4 regions of the Streptomyces sp. NPDC101151 genome follow, and region 3 is predicted to be linked to each of the others. Evidence: riboswitches for the same ligand, from Rfam matches in the RefSeq annotation. Region 3 holds a riboswitch; each other region holds the start of a gene.
What was found. A riboswitch is a leader RNA that binds a small molecule or an ion and turns the genes downstream of it on or off. The one in region 3 is predicted to bind cobalamin.
Positions count from the first base shown of each region.

Region 1: linked by a shared signal. The riboswitch ahead of ACIRU3_RS14830 (cobalamin biosynthesis protein) and the one ahead of ACIRU3_RS34685 (CoA-acylating methylmalonate-semialdehyde dehydrogenase) in region 3 are both predicted to bind cobalamin.
Region 2: linked by a shared signal. The riboswitch ahead of ACIRU3_RS46790 (CbtB-domain containing protein) and the one ahead of ACIRU3_RS34685 (CoA-acylating methylmalonate-semialdehyde dehydrogenase) in region 3 are both predicted to bind cobalamin.
Region 4: linked by a shared signal. The riboswitch ahead of ACIRU3_RS24685 (CbtB-domain containing protein) and the one ahead of ACIRU3_RS34685 (CoA-acylating methylmalonate-semialdehyde dehydrogenase) in region 3 are both predicted to bind cobalamin.

Region 1 is NZ_JBIWPP010000006.1:349,397-357,391, reverse strand. Features, by position in the region: gene ACIRU3_RS14865 (neutral zinc metallopeptidase) at 1-98, shown strand, start outside; gene ACIRU3_RS14860 (VOC family protein) at 166-576, shown strand; gene ACIRU3_RS14855 (hypothetical protein) at 598-1,866, opposite strand; gene ACIRU3_RS14850 (alpha/beta hydrolase) at 2,199-3,326, opposite strand; gene ACIRU3_RS14845 (class II aldolase/adducin family protein) at 3,415-4,092, opposite strand; gene ACIRU3_RS14840 (anion permease) at 4,673-5,926, shown strand; gene ACIRU3_RS14835 (hypothetical protein) at 5,961-6,188, shown strand; cobalamin riboswitch at 6,439-6,580, shown strand; gene ACIRU3_RS14830 (cobalamin biosynthesis protein) at 6,680-7,624, shown strand; gene ACIRU3_RS14825 (cobyric acid synthase) at 7,621-7,995, shown strand, end outside.
Region 2 is NZ_JBIWPP010000084.1:87-8,040, forward strand. Features, by position in the region: partial or broken gene ACIRU3_RS46770 (Fe-Mn family superoxide dismutase) at 1-58, shown strand, start outside; partial or broken gene ACIRU3_RS46775 (acyl-CoA dehydrogenase family protein) at 156-538, shown strand; gene ACIRU3_RS46780 (enoyl-CoA hydratase/isomerase family protein) at 535-1,611, shown strand; partial or broken gene ACIRU3_RS46785 (NAD(P)-binding domain-containing protein) at 1,644-1,841, shown strand; cobalamin riboswitch at 1,969-2,118, shown strand; gene ACIRU3_RS46790 (CbtB-domain containing protein) at 2,155-2,373, shown strand; gene ACIRU3_RS46795 (CbtA family protein) at 2,395-3,147, shown strand; gene ACIRU3_RS46800 (hypothetical protein) at 3,296-3,646, shown strand; gene ACIRU3_RS46805 (phytanoyl-CoA dioxygenase family protein) at 3,844-4,617, opposite strand; gene ACIRU3_RS46810 (class I SAM-dependent methyltransferase) at 4,788-5,693, shown strand; gene ACIRU3_RS46815 (WD40 repeat domain-containing protein) at 5,817-6,605, shown strand; gene ACIRU3_RS46820 (SDR family oxidoreductase) at 6,666-7,367, shown strand; gene ACIRU3_RS46825 (glycoside hydrolase family 75 protein) at 7,381-7,954, opposite strand, start outside.
Region 3 is NZ_JBIWPP010000027.1:8,954-16,948, forward strand. Features, by position in the region: gene ACIRU3_RS34670 (energy-coupling factor transporter transmembrane component T) at 1-677, shown strand, start outside; gene ACIRU3_RS34675 (ABC transporter ATP-binding protein) at 674-2,329, shown strand; gene ACIRU3_RS34680 (ECF transporter S component) at 2,326-3,150, shown strand; cobalamin riboswitch at 3,201-3,386, shown strand; gene ACIRU3_RS34685 (CoA-acylating methylmalonate-semialdehyde dehydrogenase) at 3,613-5,136, shown strand; gene ACIRU3_RS34690 (acyl-CoA dehydrogenase family protein) at 5,144-6,292, shown strand; gene ACIRU3_RS34695 (enoyl-CoA hydratase/isomerase family protein) at 6,289-7,362, shown strand; gene mmsB (3-hydroxyisobutyrate dehydrogenase) at 7,359-7,995, shown strand, end outside.
Region 4 is NZ_JBIWPP010000014.1:63-6,456, reverse strand. Features, by position in the region: gene metE (5-methyltetrahydropteroyltriglutamate--homocysteine S-methyltransferase) at 1-1,645, shown strand, start outside; gene ACIRU3_RS24695 (histidine phosphatase family protein) at 1,789-2,379, shown strand; gene ACIRU3_RS24690 (CbtA family protein) at 2,634-3,386, opposite strand; gene ACIRU3_RS24685 (CbtB-domain containing protein) at 3,408-3,626, opposite strand; cobalamin riboswitch at 3,663-3,812, opposite strand; gene ACIRU3_RS24680 (MMPL family transporter) at 3,944-6,136, opposite strand.

The DNA.
Region 1 (7,995 bases), on a different contig from region 3:
CGGAGACGTGGACGCACGGGTCGGCGCAGCAGCGGCAGCAGTGGTTCCAGCAGGGGTACCGGACCGGTGACCCGTCCCGGTGCGACACATTCCGCTGAGGCGTTGTCAGTGGTGGCTGCAACACTCACAAGCACGACGGGACCGACGTACGAAGGAGTGATCGGCATGGCGGGCACGGGCGGACGGCCGAGCATCTGTCCGACGCTGCTGTACGCGGACGCGAAGGCGGCGATCAGGCAGCTCACGGAGGCCTTCGGCTTCACCGAGCTGTCGGTGTACGAGACGGAGGACGGCTCGGTGATGCACGCCGAGCTGGTGCAGGGCAACGGCGCGGTGATGGTCGGCTCCAAGGGCCGCGGCGGCCTGTTCGACACGGCGATGAAGGACGCGGGGCCCGCGGGGGTGTACGTGGTCGTGGACGATGTCGACGCCCACCACCAGCGGGCCGTGGAGCACGGCGTGGAGATCCTCATGCCCCCGACGGACCAGGACTACGGCTCGCGGGACTACATGGCCCGCGACGCCGAGGGCAACATCTGGAGCTTCGGCACGTACGCCCCCGAGATCGGCGCCTGAGCTGCCCGTCCCGCCCCTCGGTCAGCCCCCGGTGTGCACCTGGAAGGCGGCCCGGCGCACGGCCTTGGCCAGGGCCGGGTCCGGGTGGGCGGCGGCGAGTGCGACCAGGACCTGCACGGTGCGCGGGTGACCGACGGCGCGGACCTCGTCCAGCAGCACGGGGACGGTGGGCTGCACCGCGGCCTCCAGGTGCCGTACCAGCATGTCCGTCTCCCCGTGGTCGGCGACGGCGGCGGCGGTGTCGACCCACAGCCAGGTGGCCTCCTCGCGGGTGAGGACCTCGTGGGCGTCCTCCGGGTCGATACCGTCGTGCTCGGCGAGCCACAGCAGGGCGTACGGCCTCAGGGCCGGCTCGTCCACCACGGCGCGCACGTCGGGCTCGGCGGGGGCGCCGACGACGCGCAGCGCCTCGAAGGCGAGTCCGCGCAGCAGGGCGTCCTCGCCGCGGGCGCCGCCGAGCAGTTCGGTGACGGCGCTGCCGACGGGGCGGGCGGCGAGCCAGGCGCGGTACTCGGCGCGGGCCGCGTTGGGGCGGAGCTGGGCGCAGCCGCGGAGCATGTCCTCGGCCGACTGCTCGATGTTGCCGGCGGGGCTCTGCGCGGCCACGCAGATCTGCTCCAGCTTGACCCAGACCGCCCAGCTGCCCAGCGGGGTGAGCGTGGCGTGGCCGTCGCCGTAGGTCAGGGCGCCGACGGAGCCGAGGGCCTGGAGGGCCCAGTCGAGAAGGGGCGCGAGCGGTGTGTCGCCGACGGGTGCGGGTTCCGCCGGTCTCAGGATCCCCGCGGGGCCTGCGGAGTCGGGCCCGTAAGGGATCTCGCAGCGCTCGGTCCGCAGTTCGGTGACGCGCTGCTGGAGCAGGTCGAGCAGCTGCTCGACCGGGACGGGCCCGGCGGAGAGCTGAAGGAAGGAGAGCACCTGGGGCAGGGCCGAGACGACCTCGGCGACGGCGGCCGGCTCGTGGTCCTCGGGTTCCGGGCAGGCCAGCGACCAGGCGTCGAAGAGGGCGACCCAGCCGCGCAGCACGGCACTGTCGTCGCGGTCCCAGGCGCGCAGGCGCCAGCCGGGGCGCGCGCTGTCCCCGTGCACCTCGACGAGTCCGGCGAGGCGTGCGGTGTCCCAGTCGGCGCGGATCTGAGCGGCACTCAGGCCGAGGTCGGCGGCGGCGCGTTCGGCGGTCGCCTCGGAGAGGGTGGCCTTGCCGTCGGCGGTGGCGCCGTCACGGCCGGGGCCCAGGGAGGTGTCGGCCCAGCGGGCGACACGGACCGCGCCGGCCAGGCCGGTGCGCGCCATTCTGGCCAGTTCGGCGGGGGCCGGGGTCCCCTCCGGCGGCCGGGGTGCGGGGCGCCGTGGGCGCCGCTGGTTCACAGCTCTGGGGGCGGCGGCCAGGGGTCGCGGTCGGACGAGTCGAAGCCTGGAGTCGCGCGGGATACGGGACGTCACGGGTGCAGTCTTCCGGTTGACGGTCCGAAAACCCAAACGGAATGTCACGCGGGGCGACGGGGCTGGCCAACGCACCGGGTCCGAGGCCGGGCGAGGAGTCATGATCAAGCCACTCGTACGGCCTTAAACGGAACGGCTGGAACCGGGGTGTCCGCCCTGTGCCGGAGGGAGCGGCCGCGTCCTCACATCAGCGGGGTCAGGAATCGGCGCAGGCGCTCCTCGTACTCCACCGGGTCGGCGTTCCACATCGCCGCGTGCGGGGCGTGCGCCACGGTGTGCAGGGCCACGCGGTCGGGGCGGCGGGCGGCGAGGCGGCGGGAGTACTCCCAGGGGGCCACCGTGTCGTCCGGGCCGTGGATGATCAGAGTGGGTACGGCGAGCAGCTCGGGGTCGGCGGTCTCGGCCGCCCGGTCGGCGTCGAGACCGGCCCTGCCCTGCGCGGCCCGCACCGCGAGCGGCAGCAGGGGTTCGGGGGTGTGGCGGGCCTGGGCGAGGGCCCGCAGGGTGGCCTGCCAGCTGAGCACCGGCGAGTCGAGGACCAGCCCGGCGACCCGGTCGCGCACGACGGAGTGCTCGGCGGCGCGCAGGGCCATGGTGGCGCCGGTGGACCAGCCGAGGAGGATGACTCGGCGGGCGCCGTAGCGCACGGCGTAGCGGATCGCCGCGTCCACATCGCGCCACTCGGTCTCGCCGAGGTGGTTGAGGCCGTCGGGCGGGCGCGGGGCGCCGAGGTCGCCGCGGTAGGCGAGCGCGAGGACCGGCAGCCGCCGGCCGTGCAGGAATTCCATGACGTTCATGGCGTGCTCGCGGGTGGTGCCGAGGCCGTGCACCGCGATCACCCAGGTGTCCCGGTAGCCGGGCACGAACCAGGCGGGCAGGGCACCGAGCTCGCCGGGCACGTCGATGTCCGCGTGGTCCAGGCCGAGGGCGGCGCCGGGGTTGCCGACGTACACGTTCGGGGTGAGCCACACGCCGTCGCCGGGGGCGAGCGTGCCGTGTGTGACGCGTACGAGGCGGCGCACGACGGTGTCGGCGGTGTGCGCGGCCGCCTCCAGGACGGGGCCGACGACCGCGTGGGAGCCGTCGCCGGCCAGGCCGTAGCTGCCGGGGCGCAGCGAGGCCAGGTCGCGGGTGAGGGTGATCTGCCCCGCTGCCGTGCCGTGCACGGTGAGCCGGGGTTCGGTTGGCAGCGGACGTCCCGGGGGCGCCTTCAGCGCGGCGTCACTGGCGAGGCGCCCGGCGGCCACGGATGCCGCGCCGGCGGCCAGGACCGCGGTGAGTGCGGCGGCGGTCGCTTTGACTGTGCGCACGGGTCCAGTGTCGTGGCGGTCCGGGCCGACGGCCAGTGGAGGGGCGGGACGTGGGAGGGAGCGACGGGCGGGCCTGCGCGGCACGCGGTCACCGTCGTTGGCCGTATCCCTGCAGACGTGTGCCGGCCTCGGCCATCTGCGCCTCCGTCAGCAGGGAGGGCCTCAGGCCGGGTACCGAGGACGCCGTCAGCCACAGGCGGCACATCCACTCCAGCTGGGCGGTGCGGTCGTAGGCCTGGTCGAGGGTGGTGCCGTAGGTGATCGTGCCGTGGTTCTGGAGGAGGCAGCCGGCGCGGCCGGCGAGGGCGTCGAGCATGTTCTCGGCCAGCTCGTCGGTGCCGTAGGTCGCGTAGGGGGCCACCCGGACGCGACCGTCGCGGCCGCCGAGGGCGACGGCCATGTAGTGGATCGGGGGCAGCTCGGTCACGAGGGTGGAGACGGCCGTGGCGTGCACGGCGTGGGTGTGGACGACGGCGCGTGCGTCGGTGGTGCGGTAGACCGCGAGGTGCATGGGCAGTTCGCTGGTCGGCACGAGGGTGCCGACCACCTGCCGCCCGCCGAGGTCCACGCCGGTGATGTCGTCCGGGGTGAGCCGGTCGTAAGGCAGGCCCGACGGCGTGACCAGCACAAGGTCCCCGACGCGCGCCGAGACGTTGCCCGAGGTGCCGACGACCAGCCCGTCGGCGACGCTCCGGCGGGCCGTGGCGACCAGTGCCTCCCAGACACGCGCCGCTTCCCGTCCCGCATCCCGCCGCTGTTCACCCATGCCGCGATCCTGCCAGCCGGCCCGGCACGGAGCGGTCCTCCCGTGCGGATCGGGCCGGAAGTCGTACCGCCGAACGGGTGAACATTCCGGCGAAGCGCCGTAAATCTGGCCGCTTCCGTGATCATCGGGCGCCAAGTGATCCTTCCTACTCACTGGAAGACGTTCCGCCGCCGCTCCGGGGGACGCACGGCTCGTGACCGCCCACCGTCCGGCTCCTGTCACCGCGCGGGCGTTCTCGCGGCCGCCACCGTGACACCGGCCCTCGCGGGCACCCAGGCGGCATCCGCCCGGCCACCGGCATCCGCGGCGGGCCCGCTCGGAGGGCAGGACGTGTCGCCCCGTCACCGGCACCACGGCACCGACGGCGGTTGCAGGGTGACCAGAATCTCTTCAACGGGCGGCCGAGCGGGCTGCGGGCCCTCGCGCGAGGTGGCCGGCCAAGGGGCGCCCGGGGTGCCGGATCCGGACGAAATCTCCGACCCCCATCCATGACACCCCTACGCCCGCCCCAGTTCACCTTCCGTTCATCCAGGTTGCCTACGGTCCAACAGCCAATGACCTCGAACGATTGCCTGGGTAAATGGAAAACTTCTCGCTGATCCTCGCGATTGTGGTGGTAACCGCACTCGCGTTTGATTTCACGAACGGTTTCCACGACACCGCCAACGCGATGGCCACCACCATCTCGACCGGTGCGCTCAAGCCCAAGGTCGCGGTGGCCATGTCGGCCGCCCTCAACCTTGTAGGCGCCTTCCTCTCCGTGGAGGTCGCCAACACGATCTCCAAGGGTCTCGTCGACGAGACCGGCATACGTCCCGAGGTCATATTCGCCGCCCTGGTCGGCGCGATCCTCTGGAACCTGCTGACCTGGCTGGTGGGACTGCCCTCCAGTTCCTCGCACGCCCTGATGGGCGGCCTGATCGGCGCCACCGTCGCCTCGGCGGGCCTCGGCGCCGTCCACGGTGACGCGCTCGTCACCAAGGTGCTGCTCCCGGCGGTCGCCGCCCCGATCGTGGCCGGCCTCGCGGCGATGCTCGCCACCCGGTTCTCCTACGGCATCGGCAAGAACGCCGACGGCGAGGCCACCCGCAAGGGCTACCGCGCCGGCCAGATCGCCTCCGCCGGACTGGTCTCCCTCGCCCACGGCACCAACGACGCGCAGAAGACGATGGGCATCATCACCCTCGCTCTCGTCGCGGGCGGCGCCGTCGCCCCCGGCTCCAACCCTCCCACCTGGGTGATCCTCTCCGCGGGTCTGGCCATCGCGCTCGGCACCTACATCGGCGGCTGGCGCATCATCCGCACCATGGGCAAGGGCCTGACCGACCTCGAGCCGCGACAGGGCTTCGCCGCCCAGACCAGCGCGGCCACGGCCATCCTGGCCTCGTCCCACCTGGGCTTCTCCCTCTCCACCACGCACGTCGTCTCCGGCTCGGTGATGGGTGCGGGTCTGGGCCGCAAGGGCGGTGTGGTCCGCTGGTCCACCGCGACCCGCATGTTCGTCGCCTGGGCGCTCACCCTTCCGGCCGCCGCGCTGGTCGGCGCACTCGCCGAGTCCGTCACGGACCTGGGTGACTGGGGCACCGCGGTCGTCGCCGTCTTCCTCGTCGCCGCCAGCGCGGGGATCTGGAAGATCTCCCGCCGTGAGGTCGTCGACCACACCAACGTCAACACCGTCGACGACAGCGTGGAGCCGGCCGGCGTGGTGACCACCGCCATCGCCGCGGTGACCCCGCCGCCCACGGGCACCGTCACCGAGGACCTGTCGGCCGTGATCCCGGCTCCCGCCGCCACCGACCCGGCTCCGGCGACCCCGCCGGCCGCCGCGGTCTGACCCCGAGCATCCGGAAACTGAAGGAAGCATCCCCATGAAGATCGACTGGGCGGCCCTCGGCTCCGTCTTCGGCGTCAGCCTCGTGGTGACCGTGGGCCTGGTGGCCCTGTTCACCCTCGGCGTCACCGGCCTCTCCCGCCGCGAGAAGGCCGCGGCACAGGGCAACTCCGCGGCGCTTGCCGTGACGGGTGCGTACGTGGCGTTCGCGGCCTGCGCGGCCGCGGTGGCGTACGGGATCTATCTGATCGTGGCCAAGGCCTGAGGACCTCGAGTCTCACCGCCCGCCCTGTCCGTGGCCGCCCTGTCGGCGGTGCGGGCAGGGCGGACTCATGTTCCACGGTCAGCGGACCGCCCCCTTGCGGATGCTCACCGTCCGTGAGCACAGGGGGAAGCGCCGAATGCCCCCCGCCACGAGGGGAATTCGGCGCGATCCGGTCATTCCGCGGCCGCCGATGTACTCGCGATGTGGGCCTCAGCACAGTCCGGCGTCCCAGGTCAAAGGCAAGTTGACGGCCCTTCCGGGTGCGTGGTGGACTGCCCGGGCCATGTACGGCGGCAAGAGAGGAAGCCGGTGCGAATCCGGCGCGGTCCCGCCACTGTCACCGGGGAAGGAATCCCGGGAGCCAGGAACTCTCACCGCCGGTCTCGTCGAACCAGGGCGTGGACACCCTGAGTGAGGACATATCGCCATGCGCGGCTGCCTGTTGAGGTTCAGTAACCGGACCATGCCGGCCCCCACGGCCGGCTGAGCCGATGGGTGCCGATCGCTCCTACGCGTACGGTGCCGCCGTCGGCCTTCTCGGCGACCTTCTCCTCGGCGATCCGCACCGCGGGCATCCGGTGGCCGCGTTCGGGCGGGCGGCCGCGGCCGTGGAACGCGCGCTGTGGCACGACCACCGCGGCTGGGGGGCACTGCACACCGCCGTGTGCGCCGGGGGTGCCGCCGGCCTCGGCGTCGTCGCCGAACGCGCCGTACGCCGCTCCCCCGCCGCCGCCGTCGCGCTGACCGCCGCCGCCACCTGGGCCGTGGTCGGGGGCACCTCGCTGGCCCGGGAGGCCCGCACGATCGGGCGCGCCCTGGCGGCCGGTGACGTGGCGTCGGCCCGTGAGCGGCTGCCGCATCTGTGCGGCCGGGATCCGCAGGCCCTCGACGCGGACGGGATCGCCCGGGCCGTCGTCGAGTCGGTCGCCGAGAACACCTCCGACGCCGTCGTGGGCGCGCTGGTGTGGGGTGCCGTGGGCGGAGTGCCGGGGCTGCTCGGGTTCCGGGCCGTCAACACGCTGGACGCGATGGTGGGGCACAAGTCGCCCCGGTTCCGGCGCTACGGCTGGGCCTCCGCCCGTCTCGACGACCTCGCCGGGTGGCCCGGGGCACGGCTGACCGCCGTGCTCGCCACCGCGGCCGGACCCGACCCGCGCGGCGCCGTGCGCGCCTGGAAGGCCGACGCCCGCAGACATCCGAGCCCCAACGCCGGGCCCGTCGAGGCCTCGTTCGCGGGCGCCCTCGGTGTGCGGCTGGGCGGGACGCTCTCCTACGGCGGGCGCGTCGAGCACCGGCCCGTCCTCAACGGGGACGCCGGGCGGGCCGTCCGGGTCACCGACATCGACCGGGCCGTACGGCTCTCCCGCCGCGTGGGCCTGCTCGCGCTCGGCGTCACGGTCGGCGCGCGCCACCTCATGAAGGGACGTGGAAAGTGAACGGTGGTCTCCTCGTCGCCGGCACCACCTCCGACGCAGGCAAGAGCGTCGTGACGGCCGGGATCTGCCGGTGGCTGGTGCGCCGGGGCGTCAAGGTGGCGCCCTTCAAGGCGCAGAACATGTCCCTCAACTCGTTCGTCACGCGGGAGGGCGCGGAGATCGGGCGGGCGCAGGCCATGCAGGCCCAGGCCTGCCGGGTCGAGCCGACCGCGCTGATGAATCCCGTGCTGCTCAAGCCGGGTGGCGAGCAGAGCAGCCAAGTGGTGCTGCTGGGCAAGCCGGTGGGCGAGCTGAGCGCACGCGGGTACCACGGCGGGCGCCAGCAGCAGTTGCTCGGCACGGTCCTGGACTGTCTGGCCGAGTTGCGGGGC
Region 2 (7,954 bases), on a different contig from region 3:
GGCCAGGCGGTACGCCGCCGCCAAGGAGCGCGGCGACAGCCTGCTCCTGCGCCCCTGACCACGCAGTCACCCCGATGTCCTGCTCGTGATCGTCTTCTCACCGCTCACCGGCAGGCGCACGACGAAGGGCTCCCGCGGGCAGACCGCTCGCGGGAGCCCTTCCGTGCAGCCTGACCCACCTCGCCGACCGGAGGCGTTCGGCCGCCGCCTCCTCGACGCCCAGGCGCTGCGCTTCCGCCTCGCCGACCTGGCGACCGGGCCGCCCGCCGCCCGCGCCCTGGTCCAGCAGGCCGCCCGGGCACTCGACGCGGGCGATCCACAGGCCCCCTGCCTGTGCGCGATGGCTAAGAGGTTCGCCACCGACACCGGGTACTCGGTGGCCGACCGCGCGCTCCAGCTGCACGACGATTACGGCTGCCTCAGCGAGTGCGGCATCGAGAACATCGTCCGTGACCTGCGCGTCCACCGGATCCTGGAAGGAACCAACGAGATCATGCGTGTCATCGTGGCCCGCGGCCTGACGGAGGCGTTCGGATGAGCGGCACCGAGGCCCCCGTCCTGCTGCACACCGCGGGACGGGCCGCCCACATCACCCTCAACCGCCCCAAGGCCCTCAACGCCCTCAACCACGAGATGGTGCGCCGCATCGACGCGGCCCTGACCACGTGGGAACACGACCCTTCCGTGGAGACCGTGGTCATCACCGGCGCGGGGGAGCGCGGCCTGTGCGCGGGCGGTGACATCCGCGCCGTCCACGACGACGCCCGCAACGGCGACGGCACCGCCTCCGCCGCGTTCTGGCGCGACGAGTACCACCTCAACGCCCGCATCGCCCGTTACCCCAAGCCGTACGTCGCCGTCATGGACGGCATCGTCATGGGCGGCGGTGTCGGCGTCTCCGCGCACGGCAGCGTCCGGGTCGTCACCGAGCGGTCCAGGATCGCCATGCCCGAGACCGGCATCGGCTTCGTCCCCGACGTCGGCGGCACGCATCTCCTCGCCCTCGCGCCGGGAGAACTGGGCACCCACCTCGCGCTGAACGGCACCCAGATCGGCGCAGCCGACGCCCTGCTGTGCGGCCTGGCCGACCACTACGTACCGTCCACGTCCCTCCGGCACCTCGTCGACGACCTCGCCGACCTGCCCGTACGAGACGTCCTGGCACGCCATGTGCGGCCCTCGCCGCCGGGCGAGTTGGCCGGACGGCGCGAGTGGATCGACACCTGCTACGCCGCCGACACGGTCGAGGAGATCATCCACCGGCTGCTCGCCCAGGGCGGCCCCGACGCGAAGGAGGCGGCCGAAACCCTGCTCGCCAAGTCGCCCACCTCGCTCAAGGTCACCCTCGTCGCCATGCGCCGCGCTCGGCGCCTCGGCCCGCTGGAGCGGGTCCTCGACCAGGAGTACCGCGTCTCCTGCGCGACCCTGAGCACAGCCGACCTGGTGGAGGGCATCCGCGCCCAGGTCATCGACAAGGACCGCAACCCGCACTGGTCCCCGGCCAGGCTCGCCGAGGTCACCGACGCCGACGTCGAACGCTTCTTCGCCCCCCTCGGCGACCGGGAGCTGGGGCTCGCCGGACCCGACGCCGCCACGGAGGTGGCCTGGTGAGCCGCACCATCGCCGTCATCGGACTCGGTCACATGGGCGGCCCCATGGCCGCCAACCTGGTCAAGGCCGTCCACCGGGTACCCGGCCACGACCTCGTGCCCGACGCCCTCGACACCGCGGCCACGGCCGGTGCCGAACCGGCCGGATGCGCGTCCGCCGCCGTGGCGGGCGCCGACGTGGTCGTCAGCATGCTCCCCGCGGGCCGCCACGTCCTCGACCTCTACGACGACAGGAGGGCGTGGGCGCCTTCGTCGACAAGCGACCGCCGGAATTCCGCCACCGCTGACCCGCTGGTCACCGGTCCGTCCACCTGGCGTGCCGGCTGGATGCCGCCAGGTGGACGCGGTCTTGGCCGGGCAGGCGGCACGCGGTACGGTCGGTGCGATATTGACGACGGCGAGACGGAAGCCGGTGGGAATCCGGCACGGTCGCGCCACTGTGTGCGAGACACCTTGGAAGAAGGGGTGTTTCGTGAGTCAGACCCGTGGCCGTCGTCCTGTGCACCACCGAGATGGGACGCGAACTCCCAGAGGAGGTCCTGCCATGGCGCAGACCGTCGCTCCGCCGACAGCCACTCCCGTTGTTCCCGCCACGCTGCCGCTGAAGGCGATAGCGCCGTGGGCGGTCTTCTTCGGCATCCTGATGCTGGTTCTGCTGTACTTCGTCGGCGCCGAGCAGGGCGCCACCTCCGTGTTCAGCGGCACGGACGTCCATGAGTGGGTGCACGACGCCCGTCACCTGCTCGGCTTCCCCTGCCACTGACGCGAGGGACGCCGCACTCTCATGAACTCCGCAACGGTAAGAAACCTCCTCGTGCGGGGCATGCTCGCCGGTCTGGCCGCCGGTGTGCTCGCTCTCGTCGTCGCCTACCTCCTCGGTGAGCCGAGCGTGGACAGGGCGATCGGCTTCGAGGACGCCCACTCCCACGAGCACGAGATGGAAGTCGTCTCCCGCTCCCTGCAGTCCACCGCCGGTCTGGCCACCGGTGTCCTCGTCTACGGGGTCGCCTTCGGTGGCATCGCGGCGCTCGCGTACTGCTTCGCGCTGGGCCGGGTGGGCCGCTTCAGCCCGCGGGCGACCGCGCTGCTGCTGTCGGTCTGTGCCCTGGTGGCCGTGTACGTGGTGCCGTTCCTGAAGTACCCGGCCAATCCGCCGTCGGTCGGTGACCCGGACACCATCGGCAGGCGGACCACGCTGTATTTCCTGATGATGCTGCTCAGCGTGCTCCTGGCGATTGCCGCCACCATGGTGGGCAAGCGCCTCGCGCCCTCGCTGGGCGCCTGGTGGGCGACGGTGGCCGCGGTGGCGGCGTTCGTCGTCGTGATCGGGGTGGCGTATGAGTTCCTGCCGGTCGTCGACGAGGTGCCGAAGGACTTCCCGGCCGCTCTGCTGTGGCGGTTCCGGCTCTCGGCGCTGGCCATCCAGACCGTTCTGTGGGGCGGTTTCGGTCTGCTCTTCGGCGAGTTGGCCGAACGCCTGCTGAACCCGAAGCCCGCGAACGCCGCGAGTGGACAGACGATTCCGGCCGCACACTGAATCCTTCAGGACACGACAGGGCCCCTCGGAACCATCCGGGGGCCCTCTCGCGTTCCCCGGACACCGACTCCCACCCCATCACAGGCAGGACACGGAGAACCTGCGTGCTGGGCGTGGATCAAACCCGGGCGAGGAGCGGAGGACCAGAGTGGCCAGACACCTTCAGCCGCGCCACATCATCCTCGGTGGCCGCGAGGCTGTGGCCCTCACGCCGGAGGAGTATGAGCAACTCGTCGCCAGCCGACGCCAGATCGGCGGCCAGAGCGCTCGCGTGCGCGTGCTCGCCCAGCAGGCGAAGCGGACCGAACAGCTCCTGCAGGACCTGGAGACGCTGATAGCCGCCCCGGCGGACGGCTGCCGCGAGCAGGCCGGGACGGCACCGACGGCGTCATCGCGGTCGTGCCCCGGCGAGGAGACCACGGAGCGGAACGCCGGCCCCGACTGTCTGCGCTGCGCCATAGCGGCGCTGCTGCGTCGTCACCGGGACCTGCCGTCCTGAACGGCGGTGCGGCCTCGGTCGACGCCCCGGAGATACGCCCGACTGTGCCCCGCGTCCACCGGATGCAGGGCACACAGGGCACACCCGTGCACTTCGGGTCGCACATGCGGTCGAAGCCCTTGTCCTTGTCGTTCGGGATGGCGCTGCTGGAGCCGTCGGACTCGCCGCTGCCCTGACCGGACGAGCGTCCGCCGGGGTCAGTCCGCACCGAGGGACAGACCCCGGCGGATCGCCTCCTCCACCGGCGAGCGGCTCGCGCCCGGGCGGTCCGGGTCGTACGGCAGCGCCGGGGACAGCGGCGGCTGCGCCATGAAACGGGGACGTGTGCCGTGGTGCGGCTGGGCCGCGTGCACCAGGAACGGATGGCAGAGGTACACATCGCCGGGACGGCCCGTGGCATGGGCGAGCGGCCGGTGCGAGGAGGCGTCGGCCACCCGAGGGCCCAGCTCGAGGAAGGAGGCGCCCTCCTCGCCGTACGGCTGGAGGATCCGGGGCACGTCCAGGTGGGAGCCGACCCGGATCCGTGTCGGGGCGTCGGCCACGGTGACCTCGCTGAACAGGAACAGCATCAACAGGGCGCGGTCCCGGGAGCGCAGGTTCGTGTGGTAGTGGGCCGCGCCGTCGGGCAGGTAACTGCCTTCGATGTGCCAGCCCGTGTCGCCGGGCTCGTCGGAGTGCGGGAAACGCAGGGGGAAGGTGCCCAGCGAGTAGCGCGGCTCCCACCGTCCGGGGCCGACGAGCGCGTCGAACGCCGTATGCAGCGCAGGGGAGTTGGCCGCCGCCGCGAACGGCCCCTGCGCCATTCCGCCGACCCGCACCACCGGATCCTGCCAGGTGCCCGGGTCTTGCGGGTCGTAGCCCGTCTCCCGCCACAGCAGCCGCGCGCAGTCCTCCGCGACCCGGGGCGGGAAGGCGCCCTCGATCCGCACGAAGCCGTCGGTCAGGAATCGCTCGACCAGTCCGTCGTCCATCGAGCCATCGTCGGTGATCGGCCGGCCGTACGGCATGTGGTTTTCTGCCGCCCGCCCTTTTGCCGTCCCTCACGATTCCGTCGCTCGTCTTTGCCGTACCGGCAATACGGCTGGCCCCCGGCCGGTGTGCCGTCGCACGCTGGCCGCACACCGAGGAGAGGCTGGCCACCATGGCGCACGACCACCACGCATCAGAGCACCGGCACGCGCACGGACATGGACACGGACATGACACCGACATCGACTGGAGTGAGATGGGCCCTTTGCTGGAGGCCCATGCGGAACTGTTCACCCCCGTCTACGAGCGGGCCATGGCCTGGCTGGCGAAGGAGGTGACCGAGCCGGGGCTGATCGTCGACGCGGGCAGCGGTCCCGGTGTCGTCTCCTGCCTGTTCGCCGAGGCCTTCCCCGGCGCGCGGGTCGTGGCCGTCGACGGGACCGAGCCGTTGCTGGAGCGAGCCCGCGCCCGCGCCGCGCGGCAGGGCGTGACCGACCGGTTCGACACCCTCGCCGGTGAACTGCCCGGCGTGCTGGACGAGTTGGACTATCCGGCCGATCTGCTGTGGGCCAGCCGCAGCCTGCACCATCTCGGCGACCAGCGCGCCGCACTCGCCGCGTTCGCCGCCCGGCTCGCCCCCGGCGGCACCCTGGCCCTCCTCGAAGGCGGCCTCCCCTCCCGCTTCCTGCCCCGTGACATCGGCATCGGGCGCCCCGGACTCCAGGCACGGCTGGACGTGGTGCAGGAGGAGTGGTTCGCGCGGATGCGCGCGGACCTGCCCGGCTCGGTCACCGAGACCGAGGACTGGGCGGCCCTGCTGACCTCCGCAGGTCTGAAGCACACCCGCACCCGCAGCTTCCTGCTCGACCTGCCCGCCCCGGCGACCGACCGGGCCCGCGACTACGTCGGGGCCGTCCTGTCCCGGCTGCGCGACGCGGGCACCGACGACATGGACGCCGAGGACCGGGCCACCCTGGACCGGCTCCTCGACCCGGCCGACCCGGCGAGCGTGCACCGCAGGCCCGACGTGTTCCTGCTGGGTGCGTACACCGTGCACACGGCGGTGCGCCCGGTCTAGCGGTGCGCCGGGTCTGGCGGTGTGCCCGGTCTGGCGGTGCGCCGGGTCTGGCGGTGCGCCGGGTCTGGCGGTGTGCCGGGTCTGGCGGTGTGCCGGGTCTGGCGGTGTGCCGGGTCTGGCGGTGTGCCGGGTCTGGCGGTGTGCCGGGTCTGGCGGTGCGCCGATCCAGGCGACCTGCTCCGACTGGCGCACGCTGAGGAGCAGACGCGCACCCCCGTCCTGGGCACCGTCGCGCTGCACGGGCTCGTCGGCGGGGCGTGGCGGCAGAAGGCGGTGACCCGGGGCGCCTTCGACCGGCAGGGCAGGCCCGTGCGGCCCGGGCCGGCGCCGACGGAGGAACGCATGGCCCTCGATCCGTCCGGCCGCCTCGCCCTGAGATCCGACGGGACGCTCGTCGCCACCTCGACGGGCGGGCGGCGCAAGGGAGTCGCGGGGGTGAAAGGGGAGGACCACCTGGTGGCGGGCGCCTTCAGCCCCGGCGGACGGTGTGCCGCCGTCGCCGACTTCCGGGGCCGGGTCACCCTGTGGGACGCGCGCACGTGGCGCCGCACGGCCGTGCTGCGGGCGGTCGGCTCCACGGTACAGCGGACGGCCCTGGCCTTCTCCGCCGACGGCTCGCTGGTCACGGCCGGCGCGCCCGACGGGTCCGTCGAGGTGTGGGAGACGGCCTCACCCCGCCTGCCGGCGGCCAGGCTCCCGGCAGGCGACGGACCGGTGCTGGCGCTCGGCCTCCCGCCGGACGGCGCGGAGCTGCACGTCGCGACCGCCCATCTGAGCGACCGTACGGTCCCGTTGGAGCCGCGCCGGGCCGCCGCCACGGTGTGCGCGCGGACCGGCGCGGGGCTGACCAGGTCGCAATGGCACCGCTACCTCCCCTCGGTGCCGTACCGCCGTACCTGCGACGGCACTTGACTTGGAGAGCGCTCCAAGTGATGGACTCCCTGTCCGTTCACCGACACACAGGGGGAAACCATGAACGACTCTCCGGTCGCGCTCATCACCGGCGGCGGCAGCGGTATCGGCGCCGCCGTCGCCCGGCAACTGCTGGACGCCGGGTACCGGGTCACCGTCACCGGACGCGGCGAAGGGCGGCTGCGGGACTTCGCCGACAGCCTGGGGAATCCCGGCGAACTGCTGACGGTCGCCGGCAGCGCGGCTGCGTTCGACGACATACAGGACGCGGTCGACCGCACGCTCAAGGCGTACGGCCGGCTGGACACCGTCGTCGCCAACGCCGGCTTCGCGACCCACGACAGCGTCGCCGACGGCGACCCGTCCGGCTGGACCGAGATGGTCCTCACCAACGTCCTCGGCCCCGCACTCCTCATCCGCGCCTCCGTCGACGCGCTGAAGGAGACCCGCGGGCGGATCGTCCTCGTCGGCAGCGTCGCCGGGTTCGTGAACACTCCGGGCAACTTCTACGGCGCGACCAAGTGGGCGGTCACCGGCCTCGCCGAGAACACCCGGCGCCAGGTCACGGAGTTCGGCATCGGTGTCACGCTGGTCGCCCCCGGCCGGGTGGAGACCCCGTTCTGGGACAGCTACGGCAGCCTGCCCCCGGGGCATCTCCTGACCGCGGACCAGATCGCCGACTCGGTGGTCTGGGCGATCCGGCAGCCGGCCGGGGTCGATGTCAACACCGTGGTCATACGTCCACTGGGTCAGCCCAACTGACGTAACAGCAGGGTCAGTTGTTCTGCAGGAACTGCTTGGCCAGCTGGTCCCCGAGGGAGACGGCCGCGCTGTGGCTCTCGATGGGGGAGACCTTGGAGTTCTTGAACAGGATGTACGTGACGCCGGAGTCGGCCCCGCCGGTGGCCGGGTCGGGGTCGATGCCGAGCGCCTTGGCGGTGGCGTACGAAGCCTCGCCGATGATCTTCGTGGGGCCGGTGTCGCCGACGACGGCGTACTCGACCTTGTTGTTGTAGATGACGGCGACCACGCCGCCGCCCTTGATGCCCGCGCTGGAGTAGTTCCAGATGCTGCTGGAGCTGGGCACGACGACGTACGGCAGGGACTCGGCCTTCAGCGGCTTGCCGTCGGACTGGTGGAAGGCCGTGTCGTCCTGGTACCAGGGGTCGCGGTCCTCGTTGCAGTTGGTGGTGCGCTGGCCGTCGCAGTCGATGTCCATGTCGGCCTTCCAGAACACCGCGCCGTTCTTGCCGCACACGGGGATCGTGGCCGAAGTCTCGTCGTCGGTCTTGTACTTGCCGCTGGATATCTGCGAACAGGACTGCACCTTGGCGAGCAGGTCGGCCGCG
Region 3 (7,995 bases):
CCAAGCGCGCGCTGCGGGTGCTGCCCGGCGCCCTGTACGAACTCGGCGTCGCGGTCACCGTCGCGATCAGTGTGGCGCCGCAGCTCGTGCAGAGCGTCCAACGCGTCGCCCGGGCGAAGAAGTTGCGGGCCGGCCGTACCAAGGGGATGAAGGCGCTGCGCGGCATCGTGATCCCCGTCCTGGAGGACGCCCTCGAACGCTCCCTGCGGCTGGCCGCGGCCATGGACTCACGCGGATACGGCCGTGCGGGCACCGCCACTCGCCGCTCCCGCCGCATCACGGGGGCGCTGATGCTGCTCGGCATGTGTGGCCTGTGCGCAGGGGCGTACGGGCTCCTCGACGCCACTGCCCCCGCATTCCTCGGGCTGCCGGCGATGTCCGCCGGAGCCGTCCTCTGCGTCGCGGGCCTGCGACTCGGCGGCCGACGCGTCACCCGTACCACCTACCGCCCGGATCCGTGGCGCCTGCCCGAGTGGGCCGTCGCGGGCAGCGGGGTGGTCTCCGCCGTGCTGCTCTTCAGCAACCTCGGCTACGACCCGGCCCAGCTGAACCCGACCTTCTACCCGCTGACCTGGCCCGGTCTGCCGCTTGTGCCGACTGCCGCGATCCTCCTGGCCGGCACGGCCGGTTTCCTCGCGCCTCCGCCCAGTTCCGCCCAGAGAGCCGAAGCCCCGTGATCACCTTCGACCAGGTCACCGTCCAGTACGAGGACGCGACCGAGCCCGCCCTGCGCGATGTCGACCTCACGGTGGAGGAGGGCGAACTCTGCCTCGTGGTCGGACACACGGGCGTCGGCAAGTCCACGCTCCTCGGCGCCGTCAACGGGCTGGTCCCGCACTTCACCGGCGGCACCCTGTACGGCCGCGTCACCGTCGACGGCCGCGACACCGCCGACCACCCGCCCCGCGAACTCGCCGACGTCGTCGGAGTGGTCGGCCAGGACCCGATCGACGGCTTCGTCACCGACACCGTCGAGGAGGAACTGGCCTATGCCATGGAACAGTTGGCGATACCACCCGGCACCATGCGCAAGCGTGTCGAGGAAACCCTCGATCTACTCGGTCTCGCCGACCTGCGCCACCGCGCCCTGCACGAACTCTCCGGCGGTCAGCAGCAGCGCGTCGCCATCGGCTCGGTGCTGACCGCCCACCCTCGCGTCCTGGTCCTGGACGAACCCACCTCCGCGCTCGACCCGACGGCCGCTGAGGAGGTCTTGGCCGCCGTCACCCGGCTCGTCCACGACCTCGGCGTCACCGTCCTGATGGCCGAGCACCGCCTCGAACGCGTCGTCCAGTACGCGGACCGCATCATCCACCTCCCCGGCGACGGCCACGCCCGCGTCGGGGCGCCCGCCGAGATCCTCCGCACGTCCGCGATCGCACCCCCCATAGTGGAGCTGGGTCGAGCCGCCGACTGGTCGCCGCTGCCCCTGTCCATCCGCGACGCCCGCCGGGCCGCCGCACCCCTCCGGTCCCGGCTCGCCGACAGCGCACCCGCCCCTGTCCGGCCGTCGGTCCCGGACGGCGAACGGACACGGCTGCTGGCCGCGCGCGGCATCACCGTCACCTACCGGGGCGTTGCCGCCGTCCGTGAAGTGGACCTCGACCTGCACGCGGGCGAGGTCACCGCGCTGATGGGCCGCAACGGCTCCGGCAAGTCGTCGCTCCTGTGGGCCCTGCAGGGCTCCGGGCCGCGCCGGGCGGGAAGCGTACGAGTGGCAGGTGAGAACAGCGACGGGAAGGACCCGCGGGCCGCGTCGGCCGCCGAGGCCCGCCGGCTCGTCGGACTCGTCCCGCAGACTCCGAGCGACCTGCTCTACCTGGAGAGCGTCAAGCAGGAACTCGACCAGGCGGACGCCGAGTCGGGCACGGACGTGAAAGCGCGCGCCCTCCTGGACCGGCTCGCGCCCGGCATCGACGACGCCACCCATCCGCGCGACCTGTCGGAAGGCCAGAAGCTCGCGCTCGTCCTCGCCATCCAACTCTCCGCCGCGCCCCAGGTCGTCCTCCTGGACGAACCGACCCGCGGTCTGGACTACCAGGCCAAGACAGCACTGATCGGCATCGTGGACGCCCTCGCGGCGGAGGGCCGGGCAGTTGTCATCTCCACCCACGATGTCGAATTCGCCGCGCTCGCCGCCGACCGCGTAGTCGTCATGGCCGAGGGTGATGCCGTCGCCGACGGCCCGACCACGGAAGTCATCGTCTCCTCACCGACCTTCGCCCCTCAAACGGCGAAGATCCTCTCTCCGCTACCTTTCTTGACGGTCGATCAAGTCACGCGGGCTCTGGCCGCCGACGGGCAAGGGCAAAGGGGGACACGCCCATGAGCACGCCTAGCGGCACCGCAATCCGGTTGACCCCACGCGTCGGCGTCGTCATGACGATGGCCGCCTTCCTCGGGCTCGTCGCCTTCTTCTGGCCGTTCGTGGTCGCGCCGGGCAAGTTCGGATCCAACTACGCACCACCGCTCATCTTCGGCGTCCTGCTGGTCCTCGTCCTGTGCGTGGTGCTGTCGGAGATCGCCGAGGGCGGCATCGACTCCAAGGCGCTCGCCATGCTTGGCGTCCTTTCCGCCGTCAACGCCGCGCTGCGCCCCCTGGGCGCCGGAACCGCCGGCATCGAGACGGTCTTCTTCGTCCTGGTCCTGGCCGGACGGGTCTACGGCCCCGGCTTCGGCTTCGTGCTCGGCTGCACGTCACTGTTCGCCTCCGCGCTCATCACCGGCGGGGTCGGGCCGTGGATGCCCTACCAGATGTTCGGCTGCGCGTTCGTCGGCATGCTCGCGGGTTTCCTGCCCCACGCCACCGGCCGGCGCGAGGTCGTACTGCTCGCCGTCTATGGGTCGCTCTCCGGCTACCTCTTCGGCTTCCTCCTCAACCTCTCCTTCTGGCCGTTCTCCCTGGACCCGAACAGCTCGATCGCCTACCTCCCGGGCCTGCCCTTCACCGAGCAGTGGCACCGCTACGTCGCCTTCGACCTGGCCACCTCACTGGGCTGGGACACCGGGCGGGCGGTCACGAACTTCGTGTGCGTGCTGCTGGCCGGCCCCGCCGTGCTGACCACCTTCCGACGCGCCGCGCGCAAGGCCCGCTTCCGGGCGACCGTGCGCTTCGCGGCCCCTCGGACGGCCGAATCCGACCCACGCTGACCTGGAACTCCATCAGAACGCATCCTGCGGGGGTGGATTTACTAGGACGTCCAACTATATATTCGAGGGGTAGGCCCGCGGTGCAGGGAAGCCGGTGTGATTCCGGCACGGTCCCGCCACTGTGACCGGGGAGTACGCCGTCGAGCAGGACGCCACTGACGAGCTGGATGTCGGGAAGGCGGACGGCGCGCGCTGATCCGGGAGTCAGGATACCGGCCGTGGGATGTTCCGTGTTGTCCACGAGGATGGAGCTGACACGCATGGCACCCGTGCGCATTCACGATCCCGGCGGACTCTTCCGTCGTCGTCACTCACGCCGCATTCCCGTCGTCACCGCCTGACGGATCCCACGCCATACGCGTTCTCACGCTGCCCCCGCACGCCCGTGTACGCCACCGCGTCCACGCGTGCCGGTTCGGCGTGCCATCCCGGATCACCCTCACCTGACGAGAGCAGGAATCCATGATCCGTCCGAACGAACCCACCGACGTACGTGAGTTGACCCACTTCGTCGGCGGCAAACACACCCCGGGAACATCGGGGTCCTACGGCGAGGTGTACGACCCCAACACCGGTGGGATCCAGGCCCATGTGCCGCTCGCGAACCGGGCCGAGACCGAAGCGGCGATCGATGTCGCCGTCGAGGCCCAGCACGAGTGGGGGCAGTGGAACCCGCAGCGCCGCGCCCGGGTCCTGCTGCGCTTCCTCCACCTCATCGAGCAGGAGAAGGACGCGCTGGCCCGCCTGCTGTCCTCCGAGCACGGCAAGACCATCGCCGACGCCCACGGTGACATCCAACGCGGCCTGGAAGTAGTGGAGTTCGCCGCCGGTATCCCGCACCTCCTCAAGGGCGAGTTCACCGACAACGCGGGCACCGGGATTGACGTCCACTCCCTGCGCGTACCCCTCGGCGTCGTCGCCGGGATCACACCGTTCAACTTCCCCGCGATGATCCCCCTCTGGAAGGCCGCCCCCGCCCTGGCCTGCGGCAACTCCTTCATCCTCAAGCCCTCCGAGCGCGACCCCTCCGTCCCGCTGCGACTCGCCGAACTCTTCCTGGAAGCGGGCCTCCCGGCCGGCGTCCTCAACGTCGTCAACGGCGCCAGGGAAGCGGTCGACACCCTGCTCGAAGACCCTCGCGTAGCCGCCCTCGGCTTCGTCGGTTCCACGCCGGTCGCCGCACACATCTATGCCACCGCGGCCGCGCACGGCAAGCGTGCCCAGTGCTTCGGCGGCGCCAAGAACCACATGATCGTGATGCCGGACGCCGACCTGGACCAGGCCGTCGACGCACTGATCGGCGCGGGCTACGGTTCCGCCGGCGAGCGCTGCATGGCGATCTCGGTGGCCGTTCCGGTCGGCGAGGACACCGCCGACGCGCTGGTCGCCCGGCTGACGGAGCGCATCGGCACCCTGCGCATCGGCCGCAGCGACGACCCCGAGGCCGAGTTCGGCCCGCTGGTCGGCCAGGACGCCGTCGACCGGGTCCGCTCCTATGTCGATCTGGGTGTCGAGGAGGGTGCGGAACTCGTTGTGGACGGGAGGGACTTCGTCCTGCCCGGTCATGAGAGTGGCTTCTTCGCCGGGGCCTCGCTGTTCGACCGGGTCACCCCGGCGATGCGCATCTACCAGGAGGAGATCTTCGGCCCCGTGCTGTCGGTGGTGCGTGCCGCCGACTACGAGGAGGCCCTGCGCCTGCCCAGCGAGCACGTCTACGGCAATGGCGTTGCGATCTTCACCCGGGACGGCGACACGGCCCGCGACTTCACCCGGCGCGTGACCACCGGCATGGTCGGCGTCAACGTGCCCATCCCCGTGCCGGTCGCTTATCACACCTTCGGCGGCTGGAAGCGCTCCGGCTTCGGCGACCTGAACCAGCACGGCCCGGACGCGATCCGCTTCTACACCCGCACCAAGACTGTCACCTCCCGCTGGCCTGCCGGTCTGCGCGAGGGCGCGAGCTTCACGATCCCCACGATGGGCTGAGTGCCGTATGACCACCACCCTGCTCACCGAGGACCAGCAGGCCCTCGTCGAGACCACGCTCGACTTCGCCCAGGACCACCTCGCACCCCACGCCCTGGACTGGGACCGGGACAAGTACTTCCCCGTCGACGTCCTGCGCAAGGCCGCGGGGCTCGGACTCGGCGGCGTCTACGTCCGCGAGGAGTCCGGCGGCTCCGGCCTCAGCCGTACCGACGGCGTCCTCGTCTTCGAGACCCTCGCCTCCGGCTGCCCGTCCATCGCCGGCTACCTCTCCATTCACAACATGGTCGCCTGGATGATCGACCGCTACGGCGACGACACCCAGCGCGACCGCTGGCTGCCCCGTCTGTGCGCCATGGACGACCTTGCCAGCTACTGTCTGACCGAACCGGGCGCCGGCTCCGACGCAGCGGCTCTGAGTACCCGGGCCGTCCGCGACGGCGACGACTACGTGCTGACCGGCGTCAAACAGTTCATCTCAGGTGCGGGTGCCGCCCAGTTGTACGTCGTGATGGCGCGCACCGGCGGTGACGGCGCCGGCGGAGTCTCGGCCTTCGTGGTCGACAAGGACGATTCGGGCATAAGCTTCGGCCCGAACGAACGCAAGATGGGCTGGAACGCCCAGCCCACCCGCCAGGTCGTCCTGGACGCGGTCCGGCTGCCGGCCGACCGGCTGCTCGGCCGCGAGGGCGACGGCTTCCGCATCGCGATGAACGGCCTGAACGGCGGCCGCCTCGGCATCGCCGCCTGCTCCCTCGGCGGCGCCCGCAGCGCCCTCGACCGCAGCCTCGCCCACCTCGCCGACCGGGAGGCGTTCGGCCGCCGCCTCCTCGACGCCCAGGCGCTGCGCTTCCGGCTCGCCGACATGGCGACCGAGCTGGCTGCCGCCCGCGCCCTGGTCCAGCAGGCCGCCCGCGCACTCGACGCGGGAGATCCGCAGGCCCCGTACCTGTGCGCGATGGCGAAGCGGTTCGCCACCGACACCGGGTACTCCGTCGCCGACCGTGCACTGCAGCTGCACGGGGGCTACGGATACCTCAGCGAGTACGGCATCGAGAAGATCGTCCGCGACCTGCGGGTACACCAGATCCTGGAAGGAACCAACGAGATCATGCGTGTCATCGTGGCCCGCGGCCTGACGGAGGCGTTCGGATGACCGGCACCGAAGAACCCGTCCTCTTCCACACCGCCGGACGAGCCGCCCACATCACGCTCAACAGGCCCAGGGCCCTCAACGCCCTCAACCACGAGATGGTGCGCCGCATCGATGAGGCGCTCAGGGGCTGGAAACACGACCCGTCCGTGGAAACCGTGGTCATCACCGGGTCGGGCGAGCGCGGCCTGTGCGCGGGCGGTGACATCCGGACCATCCACGACGACGCCCGCGACGGCGACGGCACCGCCTCGGCCGCCTTCTGGCGCGACGAGTACCACCTCAACGCCCGCATCGCCCGTTACCCCAAGCCGTACGTCGCCGTCATGGACGGCATCGTCATGGGCGGCGGCGTCGGCGTCTCCGCACATGGCAGCGTCCGGATCGTCACCGAGCGATCGCGGATCGCCATGCCGGAGACCGGCATCGGCTTCGTCCCCGACGTCGGCGGTACCTACCTGCTGGCACTCACCCCCGGCGAACTGGGCACCCACCTCGCACTGACGGGCGCGCAGATCGGCGCGAGTGACGCCCTGCTCTGCGGTCTCGCAGACCACTACATGCCCTCCGAAGCCCTCGACGCCTTCAGCGACGACCTGGCCGAGATGCCCGTACGAGACGCCCTCGCCCGTCACGTACAGCGGCCGCCGCAGGGTGAGCTGGCTGCCCGGCGGGAGTGGATCGACGCGTGCTACGCCGCCCCGACGGTCGAGGACATCCTGAACCGGCTGCTCGACCACGGCGACCCCGCCGCCAAGGAGGCGGCGCAGATCCTGCTCACCAAGTCGCCGACGGCTCTGAAGGTCACGCTGGCCGCCCTGCTCCGTGCCCGGCACCTGGGCCCCATCGAGCAAGTCCTCGACCAGGAGTATCGGGTGTCCTGCGCGACCCTGAGTACCCCCGACCTGGTGGAGGGGATCCGCGCCCAGGTCATCGACAAGGACCGCAACCCGCACTGGTCGCCGGCCACCCTCGTCGAGGTGACCGACACCGACGTCGAACGCTTCTTCACTCCCCTCGGCGACCGCGAGCTCGGACTCGCCGCGACCGACACCCCGGAGGTGGCCTGGTGAACCGAACCATCGCGTTCATCGGACTCGGACACATGGGCGCGCCCATGGCCGTCAACCTGGTCAAGGCGGGCCACCACGTGCGCGGACACGACCTGGTGTCCGATGCTCTGGATGCTGCTGCTCAGGCGGGTGTCGAGCCCGCCCGAACCGCGGCCGAGACCGTGACGGACGCCGACGTGGTCATCACCATGCTCCCCGCGGGCCGGCACGTCCTCGACCTCTACGACACCGTCCTGTCCGCGGCCCGGCCCGGCACCCTCTTCGTCGACTGCTCCACCATCGACGTCGCCGACGCCCGTACCGCGCACGAACGTGCCGTAGCCGCCGGAATGCGGGCCCTGGACGCACCCGTCTCCGGCGGAGTGGTCGGCGCCGAGGCAGCCACGCTCACCTTCATGGCGGGCGGGGGAGAGACCGAGTTCGCCGAAGCACGTCCCGTGCTGGAGGCCATGGGAAAGAAGGCCGTCCACTGCGGCGGCGCGGGTGCCGGACAGGCCGCGAAGATCTGCAACAACATGATCCTCGGCATCTCCATGATCGCCGTGAGCGAGGCGTTCGTCCTCGGCGAGAGCCTCGGCCTGTCCCACCAGGCTCTCTACGACGTGGCCTCCACGGCATCCGGGCAGTGCTGGG
Region 4 (6,394 bases), on a different contig from region 3:
CCGGACACCGGCCGAGCTGAACGCGGCAGCCCGCGCCTACCGCGACCTCGGTGCCCTCACGGACCGGCCGAAGCTGCTCGTCGCCTCCTACTTCGACCGCCTCGGCGACGCCCTGCCGGTACTCGCCAAGGCCCCGGTCGACGGCCTCGCCCTCGACTTCACCGAGTCGGCCGCCGCCAACCTGGACGCGCTCGCGGCCATCGGCGGGCTGGCGGGCAAGCGCCTGGTCGCCGGTGTCGTCAACGGCCGCAACATCTGGGTCAACGACCTGGAGAAGTCCCTCGCCACGCTCGGCACCCTCCTCGGCCTGGCAGACCGGGTGGACGTGTCGGCCTCCTGCTCCCTCCTGCACGTCCCCCTCGACGCCTCGGCGGAGCGGGACATCGAGCCACAGATCCGGCGCTGGCTCGCCTTCGCCCGGCAGAAGACCACCGAGATCGTCACGCTGGCCCGCGGGCTGACCCGCGGCCCGGACGCCATCGCCGCCGAACTGTCCGCCAACCGCGCCGACCTCGCCTCCCGGGCAGGCTCGCCCATCACGAGCGATCCGGCCGTCCGCGCCCGCGGCGCCGCCGTCACCGATACGGACGCCCGCCGTTCCCAGTCGTACCCCGAGCGGGCCGCCGCCCAGCGCTCCCACCTCGGCCTGCCGTTGCTGCCCACGACCACCATCGGCTCCTTCCCGCAGACAGGCGAGCTGCGCACCGCCCGTGCCGACCTGCGTGCGGGCCGGATCGACACGGCCGGCTACGAGGAGCGGATCAGGGCGGAGATCCAGGAGGTGATCGCCTTCCAGGAGAAGGCCGGCCTGGACGTCCTGGTGCACGGCGAGGCCGAACGCAACGACATGGTCCAGTACTTCGCCGAACAGCTCACCGGCTACCTCGCCACCCAGCACGGCTGGGTCCAGTCCTACGGCACGCGTTACGTCCGTCCGCCGATCCTGGCCGGGGACATCTCCCGCCCGGAACCGATGACGGTGCGCTGGACGACCTACGCCCAGTCCCTCACCCCTCGCCCGGTGAAGGGCATGCTCACCGGGCCGGTCACCATGCTCGCCTGGTCGTTCGTCCGTGACGACCAGCCGCTCGCCGACACCGCCCGCCAGGTCGCCCTCGCCCTGCGCGACGAGGTGAACGACCTGGAGGCGGCGGGCACTTCGGTGATCCAGGTGGACGAGCCCGCGCTGCGCGAGACACTGCCGTTGCGTGCCGCCGACCATGGCGCGTACCTGGCGTGGGCCACGGAGGCGTTCCGCCTGACCACCAGCGGCGTGCGGCCGGACACCCAGGTCCACACGCACATGTGCTACGCCGAGTTCGGCGACATCGTCCGGGCCATCGACGGCCTCGACGCGGACGTCATCAGCCTGGAGGCCGCCCGCTCCCATATGCAGGTCGCCCGCGAACTCGCCGCCTACGGCTACCCGCGCGAGGCCGGACCGGGCGTGTACGACATCCACTCCCCGCGGGTACCCGGGGCGGACGAGGCGGCCGAACTGCTGCGCCTCGGGCTCCGGGCCATCCCCGCCGAGCGCCTGTGGGTCAACCCCGACTGCGGGCTCAAGACCCGCGGTTGGCCCGAGGTGCGGACCTCCTTGGAGAACCTGGTCGCTGCGGCACGCACGGTGCGCGCGGAGCTGTAGCGGGCCATTCTCCGGTCACCGAGCCCCCCCCCCCGTCCGTTCTGGCCGGGGCGGGCGTGCATGGCTGCCGGGCATGCCCGTACCGTCGTACGCATTCGGTCCAGGACAACCCGCCGTGCGGCGGAAGCAGGAGGAGCAACCGCGTGACCAGCCGTGTCACCCTCATCTCACCAGCGACCACACCGTCACTGCGGCGGGCCCGCTTCGACGACGGCGACTCGATCGAGGAAAGTGCAGGGGCACGGGCCAGGTCGGCGGCCGGATCCCTGCCGCCTGCCGGCCGGGTCTTCGCCTCTCCCAGCGTGCGCTGCCGGGAGACAGCCTCCGCGCTCGGCCTCGATGCCTCACCGGACCCGGCACTGGCGGGCCTGGACATGGGCCGCTGGCGGGGGCGGACGCTGGAGGAGGTCGGTGCCGCCGAGCCGGAGGCGGTGGCCGGCTGGCTGGCCGATCCGGGGGCCGCACCGCACGGCGGAGAGTCGGTACGGGTGTTGTGCGCGCGGATCGCACGGTGGCTGGACACGACTGCTCTGGCCGACGACAGGACGGTCGCCGTGGTGGAGCCGGAGGTGGTGCGGGCCGTGGTGGTGCACGCGCTGGGCGCGCCCGAGGCCGCGTTCTGGCGTGTCGACGTCAGGCCGCTCACGGCGACGGAAGTCACCGGCCGGTCCGGCCGCTGGAACCTGCGGCTCGGACACGACCTCGCCCAGTCGGGGGAAGCAGCAGGTCGCTGACGCCGCTCACCATGATGGTTGCGCAGGCGGTCGCGTCCCGGTGGCGCCGCAGCGACTCCGCGACCGCGCAGCGCAGGCAGCCGGTGTCCGTGTCAGGGCGACCGCCTCAGGTCCGCCAGGAGCGATGTGGAACGGTCGGGGCTGTGGGGATGTGCGGCCACCGGGCTCCTCCGCTCCTGCACGCCGCGGGTGCTCGGGGGAACGCGAGAGGGCCCCCGGATGGTTCCGAGGGGCCCTGTCGTGTCCTGAAGGATTCAGTGTGCGGCCGGAATCGTCTGTCCACTCGCGGCGGTCGCGGGCTTCGGGTTCAGCAGGCGTTCGGCCAACTCGCCGAAGAGCAGACCGAAACCGCCCCACAGAACGGTCTGGATGGCCAGCGCCGAGAGCCGGAACCGCCACAGCAGAGCGGCCGGGAAGTCCTTCGGCACCTCGTCGACGACCGGCAGGAACCCATACGCCACCCCGATCACGACGACGAACGCCGCCACCGCGGCCACCGTCGCCCACCAGGCGCCCAGCGAGGGCGCGAGGCGCTTGCCCACCATGGTGGCGGCAATCGCCAGGAGCACGCTGAGCAGCATCATCAGGAAATACAGCGTGGTCCGCCTGCCGATGGTGTCCGGGTCACCGACCGACGGCGGATTGGCCGGGTACTTCAGGAACGGCACCACGTACACGGCCACCAGGGCACAGACCGACAGCAGCAACGCGGTCGCCCGCGGGCTGAAGCGGCCCACCCGGCCCAGCGCGAAGCAGTACGCGAGCGCCGCGATGCCACCGAAGGCGACCCCGTAGACGAGGACACCGGTGGCCAGACCGGCGGTGGACTGCAGGGAGCGGGAGACGACTTCCATCTCGTGCTCGTGGGAGTGGGCGTCCTCGAAGCCGATCGCCCTGTCCACGCTCGGCTCACCGAGGAGGTAGGCGACGACGAGAGCGAGCACACCGGCGGCCAGACCGGCGAGCATGCCCCGCACAAGGAGGTTTCTTACCGTTGCGGAGTTCATGAGAGTGCGGCGTCCCTCGCGTCAGTGGCAGGGGAAGCCGAGCAGGTGACGGGCGTCGTGCACCCACTCATGGACGTCCGTGCCGCTGAACACGGAGGTGGCGCCCTGCTCGGCGCCGACGAAGTACAGCAGAACCAGCATCAGGATGCCGAAGAAGACCCCCCACGGCGCTATCGCCTTCAGCGGCAGCGTGGCGGGAACAACGGGAGTGGCTGTCGGCGGAGCGACGGTCTGCGCCATGGCAGGACCTCCTCTGGGAGTTCGCGTCCCATCTCGGTGGTGCACAGGACGACGGCCACGGGTCTGACTCACGAAACACCCCTTCTTCCAAGGTGTCTCGCACACAGTGGCGCGACCGTACCGGATTCCCACCGGCTTCCGTCTCGCCGTCGTCAATATCGCACCGACCGTACCGCGTGCCGCCTGCCCGGCCAAGACCGCCTGGACAGTCGTGATCTTCCTCTCGCCGTGCACCCGAAGCGCGCGCTCGGTCCTACCGGGGAACGCCGGGTCTGCCGGGCCGTACGGCCCGGCAGACCCGCCCTGTCACAGCGCCGCTAACCGCGGCGACCCGACGGATCGTGCGCGACCGCGTCCCGGCCGTGGTCGTGGACCGGATCGGCATCGAAGGATCCGGCGCCTGCGACGACTTCCGCTTCCACCGCCCGGTCACCGTGCCCCGGCCACCAGGCCGCGTGGCCGATCAGCGCGGTGAGACTCGGGGTGAAGAACATCGACATGACAAAGGCGGCGACCGCGATACCGAAGGAGACCGCGAAGCCCATCTCCGTGAGCAGTGCGTTGCCCGCCAGCATCATCGTGGCGAAGGTCGCCGCCAGGATGAAACCGGCCGCCGCGACGGTGGGCCCGGCATGTCGCAGCGCCATGCCGGCCGCCTCACGCGGGTCACGGCCCTCGCGGGCCTCCTCGCGGAGCCGGGCGATCATGAGGATGTTGTAGTCGGTGCCGATGGCGACAACGAAGAGATACATGATCACCGGGAGCATGAACATCAGACCCGAGTGTCCCTGTCCCTCCTGGAAGATCCACACGGTTGCGCCGAGAGTGGCGCCGAAGCCGAGGCCCACCGAGGCCATCAGATACCAGGGGGCGACCACACTGCGCAGCAGCAGCCCCAGGATCACCATGATCAGGAGGGCGGCGACCGGGAAGACCGTCCGGTAGTCGTGGTTGACCGCGGTGTTGATGTCCTTGTAGATCGAGGACATGCCGCCGACGAGGGCTTCGGTCCCCTCGGGGGCGTCGGAGTGCGCGACGTCGCGCACCTCGCCCACGGTGTCGATCGCCTTGTCCGTCGATGCCTCGTACTTGAGCGTGACGGTGAAGTCCGCCGTGGTCCCTTCCTTGTTCAGCTGGGTCATGCGGGCAGTCGCGACGCCGTCCACGGCACCGAGTTTCTTCGCGTACGCGTCGAAGCCGGCCTTGTCCAGCGGTTTGCCGCCGGTGCTGGACAGATAGACGTCGGTGGGTGCGGCGGCGCCCGCCGAGTACGCCTTCTGCATCTCGTCCTGGACGACCATGGACTCCTTGGTCTTGGGCATGGAGCCCGACGCCAGGTCGAACGTGGCCTTGTAGCCGAGCGTACCGAGCGACAGCGCGACCATGACGAGTCCGGACACCACGGCCGTCAGCGCCGGGCGGCGCTGCACACCGCGGCCGAGGGCGGCGAAACGCGCGTTGGCCGGCTCCTGTTGCCAGGACTTGGACGGCCAGAAGACCTTCGGCCCGATGAGCGAGACCACGGCCGGGATCAGCGTGAGGCCCGCGACCAGGGTGGCAGCGACCGCGATGGCGAGCGCCGGGCCCATCTGCTTCAGGAAGCCCAGCGTGGACAGCACCAGGGCGAAGAAGGCGATGATGACCGCTCCGGCGGCCGAGGCGATGGCCTCGCCCACCCGGGCGACCGCGTTGACCATGGCCTGTTTGGGTTCGTCGCCGGCGCGCAGGCGTTCGCGGTAGCGGAACATCAGGAAGAGGAAGTAGTCCGTGCCCACGCCGAAGAGCACGACGATCAGGATCGACGAGATCGAGCTGTTGGCCTGCAGGTCGAACAGCTTGGTGGCGTACGCGATCAGCCCGTTGGCGATCGCGGACACCAGGCCGATCAGGACCAGGGGCAGTAGGGCGAGGATCGGCGCCCGGAAGATGATCAGCAGGGTCACCAGGATGATCACAAAGGTGCCGATGCCGATCAACGCCTGGCCGCGCTTGGACGAGTCCTGCTGGTCGAGGGCCTGGGCGGCGGAGCCGCCGAGCTTGACATCGAGATGGGTGCCCTTGGCCAGCTCCTTCACGTCCTCGCGCAACACCTTGGCCGCATCCGCCTGTTTGGGCTGGCCGGCGTTCTTGCTGTCCATCTGCACCAGGGTCAGGTCGTACCTGCCGTCCTTGGACGGCAGGCCGGGGACGACCTTCTGCACCTGGTCGATGTGCTTCTTGCCCAGGTCGGAGGTGATCCGGGCGATGTCCTTCTTGTCTGCGGCGGTCAGCTTGCCGCCGTCGGTGCGCTGATACAGCGCGATCGCGGACGGGGTGAAGGCGCTGGGGAACGCCCTCTCCTGGAGATCCGCCGCTTTGATGGACTCATAACTCTTGGGCAGGAAACTGCTCTCGTCGCTGTTCGAGGGCAGGCTCGGTGCGGTGGCGACGATCGCCACCGCCGCGATCAGCCATGCCAAAATCGTCCAGACGGGATGTCGGACGACGGCATTCCCAATGCTTCGGAACATGCGGAAGGTCCTCCTGGGCAGGAAGATCACCGCAGCCCGGGGAGCGGACCCCGGCATCGGCGACCCTGACCGGCCCACATGCTCGGGCCGGTCGTCTGGTTGTCTTGAGATGCGATCGTAGTAACCGCACGACGCGATCATTTCATTCGGCGAACATCCGACGCGAAATGCTGTTGTATTTCCGGCCAGATGGTGTGTCGCCTTGCCGGGCAGTGGACTCCCGCCCTAAGGGCCCGCAGATCATTAACTCGTCTCTTT